2 regions of the Rhizobacter sp. P2_G4 genome follow, and region 2 is predicted to be linked to the other one. Evidence: riboswitches for the same ligand, from Rfam matches in the RefSeq annotation. Region 2 holds a riboswitch; the other holds the start of a gene.
The links. A riboswitch is a leader RNA that binds a small molecule or an ion and turns the genes downstream of it on or off. The one in region 2 is predicted to bind S-adenosylhomocysteine.
Positions count from the first base shown of each region.

Region 1: another riboswitch for S-adenosylhomocysteine. It lies ahead of ahcY (adenosylhomocysteinase); the one in region 2 lies ahead of metH (methionine synthase).

Region 1 is NZ_JBFUFG010000010.1:153,668-161,182, forward strand. Features, by position in the region: gene AC1DYS_RS26475 (hypothetical protein) at 1-300, shown strand, start outside; gene AC1DYS_RS26480 (MBL fold metallo-hydrolase) at 324-1,262, opposite strand; gene AC1DYS_RS26485 (transglutaminase-like domain-containing protein) at 1,422-2,282, shown strand; gene AC1DYS_RS26490 (hypothetical protein) at 2,555-2,830, opposite strand; gene AC1DYS_RS26495 (M66 family metalloprotease) at 2,926-4,413, shown strand; gene AC1DYS_RS26500 (HAD family hydrolase) at 4,419-5,228, opposite strand; S-adenosyl-L-homocysteine riboswitch at 5,355-5,454, shown strand; gene ahcY (adenosylhomocysteinase) at 5,535-6,956, shown strand; gene AC1DYS_RS26510 (TlyA family RNA methyltransferase) at 7,088-7,515, shown strand, end outside.
Region 2 is NZ_JBFUFG010000001.1:1,189,657-1,197,171, forward strand. Features, by position in the region: gene AC1DYS_RS05635 (DUF1800 domain-containing protein) at 1-1,240, opposite strand, end outside; gene metH (methionine synthase) at 1,472-4,309, opposite strand; S-adenosyl-L-homocysteine riboswitch at 4,311-4,390, opposite strand; gene AC1DYS_RS05645 (OmpA family protein) at 4,530-5,156, shown strand; gene AC1DYS_RS05650 (homocysteine S-methyltransferase family protein) at 5,202-6,251, opposite strand; gene AC1DYS_RS05655 (putative bifunctional diguanylate cyclase/phosphodiesterase) at 6,296-7,515, opposite strand, start outside.

The DNA.
Region 1 (7,515 bases), on a different contig from region 2:
GCATCCGCAGCCGTTCCAGTACCCGATCCACCAAAGAACACGACCACCAGCGTCGGCATCAACGACGTCGCGGCGGCGGGTGCCACGGAAAGCATTCCGGCTGCGCCTGCGCCCACCCCGCCCAGCGAGGCGCCTGTCGTCAAGGACGTGAGCACATCGGACACGTTCAGCTTCCTGTTGGACAACTGGCCCTGGCTGTGCGCACTGCTGCTCGTTCCCCTGGCCGGCTGGGCATGGGCGTGGGCCGCACACCGCAGGGCCTACGACGAAGCCGGCTTGCCGCGCGGGCCGAGGCTGTAAGCAGCCCCAGGCTCGAAGCGGCTTCACGCTGCCACCACCTCGTCACCGACACGGCGCGCAACGCCACCCGCCACCAGTTCGCCCACGAGCAGATCGCTCCACGCACCGGGCGCCTCGGACTCGCTCGAACCCGCCTGGCTCCACACGCTGAGGAAGAGCGGCGTGCGCTCGGCCCACTCACGCAGGTGCGCGAGCGTGGTGCTGTGTTCTTCCAGCAGGTGATAGCTCAACAGAACCTTGGCGGCATAGCGCGCATGGCGCAACGGGTTGGCCTTGAACGCTGCGAGGCGGGAACGTGCGCGCGACAAGGCAGCCGGCACATCGCTGAATACGCCGCCGTGCCCGGGCACCACCAGCGTCACCGGCAGTTTCTCGATCAGGTCGAGCACGGCGCCCACGTCGTCGAAGGCTGACTCACCTTCGAGCTCCGGGAAGACGACGCCGAAGCCGTTCTCCCACAGCGCGTCGGCCGAAATCAGCAAGCCGTGATGACGGTCAAACAGAACCACCGAGTGAGGGTCGTGGCCCGGTGCCGCCAGCACTTCGAACTGCCGCCCACCTGCGTCCAGCAAGTCGCCGGGCGACAACACGCCATGCAACACAAAGCGCTCGCAGCGCTGGCCGGAGGGCGCGTAGCTCAGGGCCTGTGTGTCCCAGGTGCGCACCGCTTCGGCCTGGCCCGGTGGCACGAACACCTGGGCACCGAAGGCTCGCTGCAAGGCGGCATTGCCGCCGCAGTGATCGGAATGCAGGTGTGTGTTGACAACGCGTGCGAGCGCCCGGCCTTGCAGGCTGTGCCTGATCAGCGCCACGGTCTGCTCGCTGTGCGCCACATGGCCGCTGTCGATCAGGGTGGCGCCAGCCTCGTCGCCTTGCGGGTGGACGAGCACATTGTTCGACGACAGCCAGCCACGCTCGAGCACCGTGAGCCCGGCGAGCGCCGGGTGATCGCGCAGCATCATGTGTCGTCTCGCGGAAGGGTGGTTTCAGACATACCGGGCCATTGTGCACAGCCACGGTGCGCGCCGTTGTCCTACCTGCGAAACGGTGACAGGCCGATGGGGCGAAGCCACCATGCACGGTTGAATGCAGGCTCCACAACTGCCTTTGAAAGTTCTGCCATGAGTGCCGTGCTGACCCCGCCTGCCGCTGCCAAGCCACCCGCTGCCGACAAGGGTGAGGGCAAAGGCAAAGAGCAGGTGTTCGACATCGACTGCAAGCTGAACTACCAGCTCAGCGGCATGGCCGACTTCCTGTTCCAGATTCATGCGTTGCATGGCATGGACCAGGAGGTGCTGAACGAATCGCTGGACATCATGCCCGCGCTGACAGCCCATACCTACGAAGACCCGACCATCGGCCACCGCTTCATGCGGCTGCAGGCGCAGGCCGGCGAACTCGCGCTGCACTACCGCGCGCAGGTGCGGCGCACCGTCAAGCCGCGCGACACGAGCGCACCCGAGATGCCGATCGCCGAGCTGCCCGACTCGGTGCTGCACAACCTGATGCCCACGCGCTACTGCGAATCCGACCTGCTGTCGCATGCGGCGCAGAAGATCTTCGGTGGCTTGCCACAAGGCTACTCGCGCGTGCAGGCCATCGCCGACTGGATCTACGAAAACGTCGATTACACCCTGGGCTCGAGCAACGCCACCACCACGGCCTGCGATGTGTTCCGCAACCGCGCCGGCGTGTGCCGCGACTTCTCGCACCTGGGCGTGACCTTCTGCCGCGCCATCAACATCCCGGCGCGGCTGGTGGTGGGCTACTCGCAATTCGACGAGCCGCCGCCCGATTTCCATGCCGTGTTCGAAGCCTGGCTGGGCGGCGAATGGGTGATGTTCGATGCGACGCGCATGGCATCGGTCGACTCGCTGGTGCGCATTGCGATGGGCCGCGACGCGAAAGACGTGGCCTTCGCCACCATCTTCGGGCCGGCCACCATGACCAGCATGGCGCCGCTGATCTCGCCTGCGCCTTGAGCTTGACCTTGTGTCGGAGTCGGCCCGTGAATAACGCACGGAGTTCACCCGCCGCCTGTGCGCAAAAGTGCTGGATTCGAGGGACTCTTTACAGTCTGTAGCGAGGTGCTGCGCATCCCCGGCCAACAATACGGTCTGTCGAAAAACCGTTAGGCCCCGGGATCAAACAATGAAGAACATCACCCTCGTCGCGGGCTTGCCCAAGCCGCCACTGAAGCCCGCACGTGCGCCTCGATTGCAGCTGCTGAGCGCCATCAGCGCCGCGGTGGCCCTCACCGCCTGCGGAGGCAGCAATGACTCCGCGCCGTCCACACCGATCCCGGCGAGTTCGACACCTGCACCTGCACCTGCACCTGCACCTGCACCTGCACCTGCACCTGCACCTGCACCTGCACCTGCACCTGCACCAGCACCAGCACCAGCACCTGCACCAGCACCAGCACCAGCACCAGCACCCAGCCCTGCTCCTGCTCCTGCTCCTGCTCCTGCTCCTGCTCCTGCTCCTGCTCCTGCTCCGGCTCCGGCTCCGGCTCCGGCTCCGGCCACATCGTCGGCGCGCATCGCCAACATCGAGCTCGCGCAGTCACTGCTTTTCCCGAGCACCGACAGCGCCCTGGTGCTGGTCGCGGGCAAGGCGGTTCTGGTGAAGGTCAACGCCACCACCACCCAGCAGCAGGAGGCCAAACCCGCTGGCAGCCTGCGGGTCGAGACGTCCACCGGGCAGCTCGTTCAAGCAATCGCGCTCACGGCACCCACGGGCAAGCTGCCCACCGCGGTGTCGGCAGTACCCAGCTTCACCGACTCGTACAGCGCCGTCGTGCCGGCGAATCTGGTGGTCAGCGGCCTGCGCCTCACGGCCAGCCTCGCGAACGGCCAGCCTGCCACCACGATCAACCCGCGTGTGAGCGCCAGCATGGCGATGAAGCTCGTCGCCATCCCGGTGCAGATCGGCGGAACCACCGGCCAGGTGGTGGCCAAGGCCGACACCTATGTGCAGGCCCGCATGCCGGTAACCAGCGTGACGCTGCAAACGCATGCCACCTACGTGTCGAAAAGCGTGACCTCGCTGCCGACCACCGAATCGGACTGGAGCTCGGCCTTCGACAAGGTGCTGTCCGAGCTGGACGACCTGCACCTGCTGGAGCAGGCTTCCAGCCAGAGCTACTACTTCGGCTTCTTGCCGAAGCGCACCTACGGCCTCGCCGGCCTGGGCTACATGCCCGGCAACGCGGCGGTGGGTTTCGACATGCCGAGCAACGCATCCAGCGTGAGCGAAGCCATGACCCATGAGATCGGCCACAACCTCGACCTGGCGCACGCCCCCTGCGGTGGCCCGAGCGACGCCGACCCGCAGTACCCGTACGCCGATGCCACACTGGGCGCGTCCGGCCGCTACATCTGGGGCTACAACGCAGAGTCCAAGACCTTCATCGACCCGAGGAAGACCGACATCCACGACATCATGAGCTACTGCAGCGGAGACACCTTCTCCGACTACAACTACCGCAAGGTGCAGGTCTTCATCACACCCTCGGCGAAGTCCGAGAAGGCGGCGTCGGCCAGCGTCGCCTCCGGCCCCCAAGAGCTGTTGCTGGTCAGCGGGCAGATCGAGTCGGGCAAGGTCGGCCTCACGCCGCTCAAGTCCCTCTACGGCGAAGCGCGCCTGCCAAGCGCCGGGCCCTACCTGCTGCGCATCGTCTCCGCGCAAGGCACGATGGAATACTCGTTTGCCACCAAGCAGATCGACCACATCGCGAGCCAACGCTTCGGCTTCACCATCCCGCACCCCGGCACGATCTTCAGCATGACCATCCTCAAAGATGGCCAGACGCTGCTGCAAAGCGAAGCCAAGGCGACGGCCGCATCCACGACCCAGGCAACCGAACGCGCAGCCAGCACGAAGCCGCAGGTGCAAGTCACAGAGAAGAACGGCACGCTGCAGCTGAGCTGGGACGCCACTCGCTACCCCTATCTCACGGTCACGCACGTCGGTGCCCAGCGTTCGACGCTCGCGCAAGACCTGCAAGGCGGCACCGCGTCGCTGCCGTTGGCGAGCGTGCCGGCCGGCGGCAGCTTTGAGTTCAGCCTGTCCGACGGGCTGAACACGGTGCGCGTGCCGCTCGCGCGCTAGTCAACTCATCGCGCGGCTCTTGCAGACAGCACGGTCTCGGCCACTTCGGCAAAGCCTGCGCCGCGTTCGCCCTGCGTGATGTAGGCTGGCCAGGTGCGCAGCTGAGCGCTGAACTGCAGCACGTTCGCCACGCCGACGCTCAGAGGGAAGTGGCCGAACATCAGCTGGTCGTTGGTGGAGTCACCCACGTAGACCCACTCCGCTAGTTCCGAATCGATCTGCCGGCCGAACAGGCGCTGCACGGCCCAGCGCGCGCCACTGAGCTTGGTGTGGTCGCCGAACCAGCCGTTGATGTGGATCGAGCTCACCGTGGCATTCATGCCTTCGGCGCGCATCACCTTCACCACCTCGTCGATCTGCGCCGTGCTCAGTTGCGCGAACTCGCTGTGGTCGATGGCGATGTCGGTCACACGGCCGGCGCTGTCTTGCGACAGCGTGGCGCCCGGCACCTCGCGCAGCACACGCTGCGCGACTTCGCGCAGGCGGCGCGCGTTGTGTTCGCGCGTTGCCTCGTCTTGCGAATACTCGGTGTGCAGCACCTCGCCTTCGCAGAACAGCGCCACCGAGCCGTTCTCGGCCACGATCGCATTCACCGGCCACGCGTGTGCGAATGGAATGCTCCAGCCCATCGGCCGGCCAGTGATCGCAATGACCGGCAGGCCGGCATCGCGCAAGCGCCGCAACGCGGCCAGAGCATCGGGTGTGATCGCCCCCTGGGTGGTGAGCGTGTCGTCGATGTCGGTCAGCACGCCCGTGACAGCGCGTGCCGCTTCGGCAGGCAGCTCGGCCCAAAGGCGTGGACGAAGGTCAGGCATGAACTTTCCTCGTGTGGCTGGCCGGAACCAGCCGGTCGGCAAATTCTCTGTCAAGCAGACTGGCGAGAGGGTGATAGCGAAATACGACCTGGATATCGACCGGGTGCTGAACTACAATTCGCCCCACTTTCCGAGGAGCGTTGCAAGGCACGAGTCGCCACATGGCGCGTGTGCCCCAGGCTCGGAAAAGTGGCAAACGTGCCACTTGCAACTGCGCTCACCCGCATGCTGGTTCTTCGTGGGTGAGTCGATGAACTTCCCCTGTTGTGATCCGCGTGCGGGTTCCTTGATCGACTGGAGCCTGACATGAACGCCGTTCTCAACACCGACCACGCCGTGCGCGACCTGTCCCTTGCCGCCTGGGGCCGCAAGGAAATCAAGATCGCCCAAACCGAGATGCCCGGCCTGATGGCCATCCGCGAAGAGTTCACCAAGAGCCAGCCGCTCAAGGGTGCACGCATCACCGGCAGCATCCACATGACCATCCAGACCGCCGTGCTGGTCGAGACGCTGCAAGCGCTCGGCGCCTCGGTGCGCTGGGCCTCGTGCAACATCTTCTCGACCCAAGACCACGCTGCTGCAGCACTGGCCGAAAAGGGCACGCCGGTGTTCGCGCACAAGGGCGAGACGCTGACCGAGTACTGGGACTTCACCCACCGCATCTTCGACTTCGGCCCCAAGGGCTCTGAAGGTGAAGGCCCGAACATGATCCTCGACGACGGCGGCGACGCCACGCTGTTGATGATCCTCGGCCAGAAGGCCGAGAAGGACGCATCGGTCATCAGCAAGCCGTCCAGCGAAGAAGAGACCTGCCTGTTTGCCGCCATCAAGGCCAAGCTCGCCGTCGACCCGACCTGGTACACCCGCAAGGCCGCGCAGATCATCGGCGTCACTGAAGAGACGACGACGGGGGTGCACCGCCTGAAGGAAATGAGCGCCAAGGGCACGCTGCCCTTCCGCGCCATCAACGTGAACGACAGCGTCACCAAGAGCAAGTTCGACAACCTGTACGGCTGCCGCGAGTCGCTGGTCGACGGCATCAAGCGTGCGACCGACGTGATGATCGCCGGCAAGGTGGCCGTGGTCGCAGGCTACGGCGACGTGGGCAAGGGCTCTGCCCAAGCCCTGCGCGCCCTGAGCGCCCAGGTGTGGGTGACCGAGATCGACCCCATCAACGCCCTGCAGGCCGCGATGGAAGGCTACAAGGTCGTGACCATGGAGTACGCCGCCGACAAGGCCGACATCTTCGTGACGACCACCGGCAACAAGTCGATCATCACGCACGACCACATGAAGGCCATGAAGGACCAGGCCATCGTCTGCAACATCGGCCACTTCGACAACGAGATCGACATCGCGTCGCTCGAGAAGTACACCTGGGAAGAGATCAAGCCGCAGGTCGACCACGTGATCTTCCCGGACGGCAAGCGCATCATCATGCTGGCCAAGGGCCGCCTGGTGAACCTGGGCTGCGGCACGGGCCACCCGAGCTTCGTGATGAGCAGCTCGTTCGCGAACCAGACGATCGCGCAGATCGAGCTGTTCACGCACAGCGATTCGTACGACATCGGCAAGGTGTACGTGCTGCCCAAGCACCTCGATGAGAAGGTCGCTCGCCTGCACCTGAAGAAGGTCGGCGCGATGCTGACGGAGCTGACTGACGAGCAAGCCGCGTACATCGGCGTGCCAAAGCAAGGCCCGTACAAGCCTGATACGTATCGGTATTAAGCCCCCCAGTCGCTGCGCTCCTGCCCCCGAGGGGCGCCTCGCCTGCGGCCGGGAAACCCGTTCCGCGGCGAGTTGCTGGATATCGGGCCCAGCGCGTCGCGCTGGCCCGATCTGTTCTCTCAAAGGTACCCATGCGCGCTGACCAACTTCTGCTTCAACAAGGCCTCGTGCCGACCCGCTCGGCGGCACAGCGCCTGATCGAGCGCAACGCCGTGCGCTGGCTTGGCCCCAAGGGCTGGGCCGTCGTCAACAAGGCGGGGCTCGACGTGCCCGAAGGCTGCGAGATCGAGATCACCGACGACGCGGAGCTTCGCTTCGTATCGCGCGGCGGGCTCAAGCTCGAGGGCGCGTTGAAGCATTGCGGCATCGACGTCAACGGGCTCGATTGCCTCGACCTCGGCCAGAGCACCGGTGGCTTCACCGATGCGCTGCTGCAGGCCGGCGCGAAGCGCGTGGTCGGCATCGACGTGGGCCACGGTCAGCTGCACCCGAAGCTGCAGGCCGATGAGCGCGTGGTGTGCTTCGAAGGCATCAACGGCCGCGACGTGACAGGCACGGC
Region 2 (7,515 bases):
TGCCCGACTTCGTCGACAGGGTCCTGGCCTCGGGGTGTGTGAGGATGGCCTTGACCAACGCTTTCATGTCGCCGCGCACGCCCTCGCCGTTGTCGTTGAAGACTTTTGCGACCGCGCTCACATAGGCCGGACTCGGGTTGCTGGTGACCAGGCGCTGGATCAGCTGTTTGCCGAGGAAGGGGCCGACGTTCGGGTGATTGGCGAGTGTGTCCAGGGCCGTCTTGAGGCTGGCCTTGCCATCGGTGCCGGCAGGGATCACCGCCGTCAGGAATTTCTTCTCTTCAGGCGAGTGGTACTGCGGGTAGTTGATCATCGGCTTGGTCGTGCGCTCCGGGTCAGACTGGCCGTTGACCGAGCCGCTGCTGAAGCAGGTGCTGGTGGTCGTGCTGGGCGCCACCGGGCAGGCCCAGCTCCAGCCGGTGAAGACCTTGGCCAGGCCGGCGATGTCGGCCGGCGTGTAGCTCTCGACCGGCACGCTGCCGTTCATCTTGACCGAGCCATCCATGTTGAGCTGCAGCAGGCCGATGCTGAACAGCTGCATCACCTCGCGTGCATAGTTTTCGTCCGGCACGCGACCGGTCTTGGGGTCGGCCTTGCGATTGCCGAGCGACGAGAGGTACATGCCCATCATCGGATGCAGGGAGACACCTTCGAGCAGGTCGCGGTAGTTGCCCACGCCCTTGGTGGCCAGCATGTCGAAATAGTTGGCCACGGCGCGCGGGTTGTTGCCCACGTTCCCGTCTTGGAGCGAGATGACGAAGATCTGCGACAACGCGAATGCCACGCGCTGGCGCAACTGATCGTCGCCGGCAACGGCGGTGCGCCAGAAGGAGTAGGTCACGCCATCACCACCGATGGTCGTGGTGTCGGTGGCCCCGGCGGCCGTCTTGGCCACCGCGTCCAGCGTTTGCCAGTTGGCCTGGTGGCTTGACGCGGGCTTGCGCAGCTGCTCGTCGATCCACTGGCTGTAGCCGAGGTCCATCACGCGCTGTACCGAGGCATCGTTGGGGCCGAAGCTGGCTTGCGTCAGGAAACGTGCAGCGGCTTCGCGAGAAGCAGGAGCGTCCGTGCCGGTAGGCGGCGCGGACGACTGCGGCTGCTCCGCTCCGTCGCCATTGCCGCTGCCATTGCTGCCTCCGCAAGCGGACAGCACAGCGATCACGGCGGTCGCTACGAGACTGCGCGCAAGGCGCTGAACCCACGCGTGACCCTCTGGCAGTTGATGAAGCTTGCTGTCCACGGACATCTCCCTCGGCTTGTGCGATCTGATACAGACGCTAAGCAGGCAGAAGTCGTACCAGCGTCGTGCCGCCATTGTTCGAGGCGAAGCCCGACGCTTTGCGTGAATAGTTGGCGCTTCGAGAAGCGCTTACCTCTCGCAACGCGGCAAATGGTGACGATTCAGGCAGCTCTTGCGAGCAGGTGAATCGTCTGTAAGCGGCCGCAACCGCGGCCCGCTTTCACAGCGCCGTTACAGCAGCGATGCGAGCGATCGCTGGGCCTGGTGCGTGTCGAGCTGATTGCGCTCGGCCCAGTCCTTCAACTGGTCGTCGCCGATCTTGCCGACGTTGAAGTAGGTGGCCTCCGGGTGCGACAGATAGAAGCCGCTCACGCTGGCCGCCGGCGTCATCGCGAGGCTCTCGGTGAGGCCCATGCCGATGTCCTCGCACTGGAGCACGCGGAACATCTCGGCCTTTACCGTGTGGTCTGGGCAGGCCGGGTAGCCCGGTGCCGGGCGAATGCCGCGGTACTTCTCGGCGATCAACTCGTCGTTGCCCAGCGTCTCGTCGGGCACATAGCCCCAGAACTCCTTGCGCACGCGCTGGTGCATGCGCTCGGCGAACGACTCGGCCAGGCGATCGGCCAGGGCCTTCAGCATGATCGCGCTGTAATCGTCGTGGTCGTCGAGAAACTGTTTCTCCTTCTTCTCGGTGCCGATGCCGGCCGTCACGGCGAAGAGGCCGATGTAGTCGGCCACGCCCGACGACTTGGGGGCGATGAAGTCGGCCAGGCAGCGGTTGGGCCGCGTCATCTTTTGCCCATCCGGGCCGTCGACCACCGGCCGCACGCTCTGCATGCGCAGGCCGCGCCAGGTCATCAGCACTTCAGTGCGCGACTCGTCGGTGTAGATCTCGATGTCGTCGTCGTTCACCGTGTTAGCCGGGTACAGGCCGATCACGCCCTGCGCCGTGAGCCAGCGGCCCTTGATCAGGCGCGTCAGCATGCTCTGGCCGTCGCTGAACACGCGGCGTGCCGACTCGCCGACGATCTCGTCGGTCAGGATCGCGGGGTAGGGGCCGGCGAGGTCCCAGGTCTGGAAGAAGGGCGCCCAGTCGATGCACTGCGCGATCTCGGCGAGGTCGTAGTTCTTGAACACCCGCTTGCCCGTGAACCTGGGCTTGGGCGGCGTGTAGCCCGCCCAGTCGATCGGCGTCTTGTTGGCGCGCGCCTGCGCCAGCGTCACCAGCGGCGTGGCCTTCTTGTTGGCGTGCTGCTCGCGCACGCGGATGTAGTCGGCGTTCAGCTCGGCCACGTAGGCGGCGGCCTTGTCGTCGCTCAGCAGGTCGCTGCACACGCTCACGCTGCGGCTCGCATCGGGCACGTACACGACCGGGCCTTCGTAGTGCGGCGAGATCTTCACCGCGGTGTGCACGCGGCTCGTGGTGGCGCCGCCGATCAGCAGCGGAATCTTCTTGATGCGGAAGTAGTCGTCGCGCTGCATTTCGCCGGCGACGTGCTGCATTTCTTCGAGGCTCGGCGTGATCAGGCCCGACAGACCGATGATGTCAGCGCCCTCCACCTTGGCGCGTGCCAGGATGTCCTGGCACGGCACCATCACGCCCATGTTCACCACCTCGAAGTTATTGCACTGGAGCACGACGGTGACGATGTTCTTGCCGATGTCGTGCACGTCGCCCTTCACGGTCGCGATGATGATCTTGCCCTTGGCCTTGGCTTCACCGCCGGCGTCGATCAGCAGGCGCTTCTCTTCTTCGATGTAGGGCAGCAGGTGGGCCACGGCCTGCTTCATCACGCGGGCGCTCTTCACCACCTGCGGCAGGAACATCTTGCCCTGGCCAAAGAGGTCGCCGACGACGTTCATGCCGTCCATCAACGGCCCTTCAATCACATGCAGCGGCCGGCCGCCAGCGGCCTTGATGCGCTGGTAGACCTCTTCGGTGTCTTCGGTGATGAAGTCGTTGATGCCGTGGACCAGCGCATGGCTGAGGCGTTCGTCGACCGGCTTGGCGCGCCAGGCGAGCTTGGCGCTGTCGTCCTTGGCGGCGCCTTTGGCGCTCTCGGCCACTTCGACCAGGCGCTCACCCGCATCGGAGCGGCGGTTCAGCACCACGTCTTCCACGCGCTCGCGCAGCACCGGCTCCAGGTCGTCGTACACGCCGACCATGCCGGCGTTGACGATGCCCATGTCCATGCCCGCCTTGATCGCGTGGTACAGAAACACGGTGTGGATGGCTTCGCGCACCGGGTCGTTGCCGCGGAAGCTGAAGCTCACGTTGCTGACGCCGCCCGAGACCTTGGCGCCCGGTAAGTTCTCTTTGATCCAGCGCGTGGCGTTGATGAAGTCGACCGCGTAGTTGTCGTGCTCCTCGATGCCGGTGGCAATGGCGAAGATGTTGGGGTCGAAGATGATGTCTTCGGGCGGGAAGCCGATCTCGTCGACCAGCATGCGGTACGCGCGCTCGCAGATCTCGATCTTGCGTTCGAAGGTGTCGGCCTGGCCCTTCTCGTCGAAGGCCATCACCACCGCCGCGGCACCGTAGCGGCGCACCAGCTTGGCCTGGTGCTTGAACTGCTCCACGCCTTCTTTCATCGAGATGGAGTTGACGATGCCCTTGCCCTGAATGCACTTGAGGCCGGCTTCGATCACCTCCCACTTCGAGCTGTCGATCATGATCGGCACGCGCGCGATCTCGGGCTCGCTTGCGATCAGGTTCAGGAATCGGACCATGGCAGCCTTGCTGTCGAGCATGGCCTCGTCCATGTTGATGTCGATCACCTGGGCGCCGTTTTCCACTTGTTGGCGCGCGACCGCCAGGGCTTCTTCGAACTGGCCGTTGAGGATGAGGCGTGCAAAGGCCTTGGAGCCGGTGACATTGGTGCGCTCGCCGATGTTGACGAACAGGCTGCCCTCGCCGATGAGCACGGGCTCGAGCCCCGAGAGCTTCATCGGCGGAACGGCTGGAACGGGGCGGGCAGCGGGCGTGGCGGTCATGGCAGCATCAGACTCGGCATGCGCTGCGGTGCTCACCCGCAGCGCATGCGGTAGCGGTGCGGTACACCGGGGCATGCAGGGGCGAGCGTCGTTGCGAGCTTCCAAGCCTGGCGGCACCCGGAAGAGATGGGCACCGTCGCAACGCTCCTTGGAAGCTGTCGATTTTAAGCGTCCGCGGCTCGTTCGATCCGTGAAATTGGCCAGTCAGCAGCTCGTTACAACCCCAAGAGACCCCCTTGGCGTGTTCGGGGTGTTCAGCGGTTCCAATGGCTGGCCACGACAAAATCACAAGACCATGCTGCAGCATCCTGTCCTGAGACTCGCCCTCCTCGCTTCCCTGCTGGCCGGTTGCGCCGCTCCGCCGCCCAAGGTGGTGCCGGTGCCACCGGTCGTCACCTCGGTGCCGGGCTCCGCACCGGGGCCGGTCTACGGGCAGGCGCCGTCGCCTGATGCCCGCGGCTGGTCGCCGCAGATGGAAGCCGCAGAACGCCAGCTCAGCAACGCGCTCAGCGGCAGCGGCGTGTCTTTGGCCAAGACTACCGACGAGCGCCTGTGGATCACGTTGCCGGGCGACCTGGCCTTCCAGCCCAACCGCTCGGCGCTGAAGCCCGGCGCGACGGCCGTGCTCGACAAGATCGTCGTTGCGCTGCGTGGCGTGCCGGCGGCCGAAGTGCGCATCGTCGGCCACACCGACTCCAAGGGTGCCGCTGCAGCCAATGACGCGCTCTCGCTCGACCGCGCGGCCAGCACGCGCGATTGGCTGGTGGCACGCGGCATGTCGCCGGTGCGGATTGCGGTGGCGGGCCGCGGCTCGCGCGACCCATTGGCCAGCAACGACGACGAGGCCGGGCGGGCCACCAATCGGCGGGTGGAAATTCTGGTCGGCGAGAAGGCCAAGCCAGGCGCCTCGGCGTCGAAGTAAAGAGCCAAGGCCTCGGCCGACATGGGCCGAGAGTCTCTGACCTGCTCAGGCCGCCATGAGCGCGCCGAACAACGGATCGTGTCGGCTGCGCGGGCGGTACGCCGCCACACGCTTGGCTATCTCTGCGATGTGCTCCGGTGTCGTGCCGCAGCAGCCGCCGGCGATGTTCAGGAAGCCTGCTTTCGCGAATTCTTCGACCAGCCCGCCGGTGATGTCGGGCGTCTCATCGAAGCCGGTGTCGCTCATCGGGTTGGGCAGACCGGCGTTCGGATAGCAGCTGATGAAGGTGTCGCCGGCCACCTTGGCCAGCTCTTCGATGTAAGGCCGCATCAGCGCCGCGCCGAGTGCGCAGTTCAAGCCTACGGCCAGCGGCTTGGCGTGGCGCACGCTGTGCCAGAAGGCGCTCACCGTCTGGCCCGAGAGGATGCGCCCCGAGGCGTCGGTCACGGTGCCCGAGATGATGACCGGCAGGCGCTCGCCGGTGGCCTCCATCAACTCGTCGAGCGCGAAGATGGCGGCTTTGGCATTCAGCGTGTCGAAGATGGTCTCGACCAGGAACAGGTCGGCGCCACCTTCGAGCAAAGCCTCGGCCTGCTCGTAGTAGGCGTCTTTCAACGCGTCGAAGCTCACGTTGCGCGCCGCCGGGTCGTTCACGTCGGGGCTGATGCTCGCGGTCTTGGGTGTCGGGCCGAGGGCGCCGGCCACGTAGCGCGGCTTGTCGGGGGTGCTGTACTTGTCGCAGGCGGCGCGCGCGAGTCGGGCGCCGGCCACGTTCATCTCGCGTGCCACATGGGCTAAGCCGTAGTCTTCCTGGGCCACGCTGGTGGCGCCGAAGGTGTTGGTCTCGATCAGATCGGCCCCGGCGGCGAGGTACTGCTCATGGATCTCGGTGATCACATCGGGCCGTGTGAACTGCAGCAGCTCGTTGTTGCCCTTCAGGTCCTTGGGGTGGTCCTTGAAACGCTCGCCGCGGTAGTCGGCCTCGGTCAGCTTGTAGCGCTGGATCATCGTGCCCATCGCACCGTCGAGGATGGCGATGCGGTTCTTGAGGATCTGGGGCAGCGCGGCGGCGCGGGTGTAGACGGAAGCGTTCATCTCGTGATTGTAGAAACGCTGTCAAGCCCCTGCATTGCAGCGAGTTAGGTCGCAACGGTCTGAGACAAGGTGTCTCCGAAGAGCGAGGGGCGGAAATCGAGCGCGCGCGGACCATCGTCGTTCATGGCCCACAAGGCCAGCGCGGCGGCCGGCATCGGTTTGGCGAACAGGTAGCCCTGCAGCTCGTTGCAGCCGAGGCTGCGCAGGATCTCCTGCTGCTGCTCGGTCTCCACGCCTTCGGCCACCACCTTCAGGCCGAGGGCCTGGGCCAACTTCACGACGGCGTCGACGATGGCCCGAGCGTCGGCGCTGGTTTCGAGGTCGAGCACGAAGCTGCGGTCGATCTTGAGCTCCTCGGCGGCCAGTTGGCGCAGGTAGCTCAACGATGAATAGCCGGTGCCGAAATCGTCGATCGACAGGTGCACGCCAATGGCTGAGAGCCGCTCGATCATCAGCAGCGTGGCGCGCGTGTCGTCCATCGCGGACGATTCGGTGATCTCGCAGGTCAGCAGCGAAGGTTCCACGTTGTTGCGCTTCAAAGCGCTGACAAGGCGCTCGACGAGGTCGACCTGGCGCAGCTGGTGCACCGACAGGTTGATGGCCACGCGCATGCGCAGGCCCTGGTCGCGCCACACGCGGATCTGCCGGCACACGTCTTCGATCAGCCAGTTGCCCAGCGCGTTGATCAGGCCATAGCGCTCGGCCAGCGGAATGAAGATGTGGGGGCCGATCATGCCGCGCTGCGGGTGCTTCCAGCGCATCAGCGCTTCGGCCCCGGTGATCTGGCCGCTCGGCGCGTGGATCTTCGGTTGGTAATGGAGCTCGAGCTCCTTGTTGGCGATGGCGCGCCGCAGGTCCTGCAGCAACTCGACTTGCTCGCGCGCGCCGGCCACCATGCGCTCCTCGAAGAAGCAGTGCGCGCCGCCGCCGGTGTGCTTGGCAGCCCGCATCGCCGCGGCTGCGTGGGCGATCAGCTTCGTCGGCGACCCATGCGCCGGGTACATCGCCACACCGACCGAGCACGACATCGAGATCTCGTGTTCTTCAATGCGGCACAACTCGTTCATGCCGCCGAGCACATTCACGGCGGCCTCCGAAGCCTCTTGCGAGCCGGGGTTGCCGACCAGCATCAGCATGAATTCGTCGCCTCCGGCTCGAGCCACGACATCGCCTGGGCCCGCCAGCGCGCGCAGGCGCTGCGCCACTTCTCGCAAGACCTGGTCGCCGGTGCTCTGGCCGAAGGATTCGTTGACCGCCTTGAGAC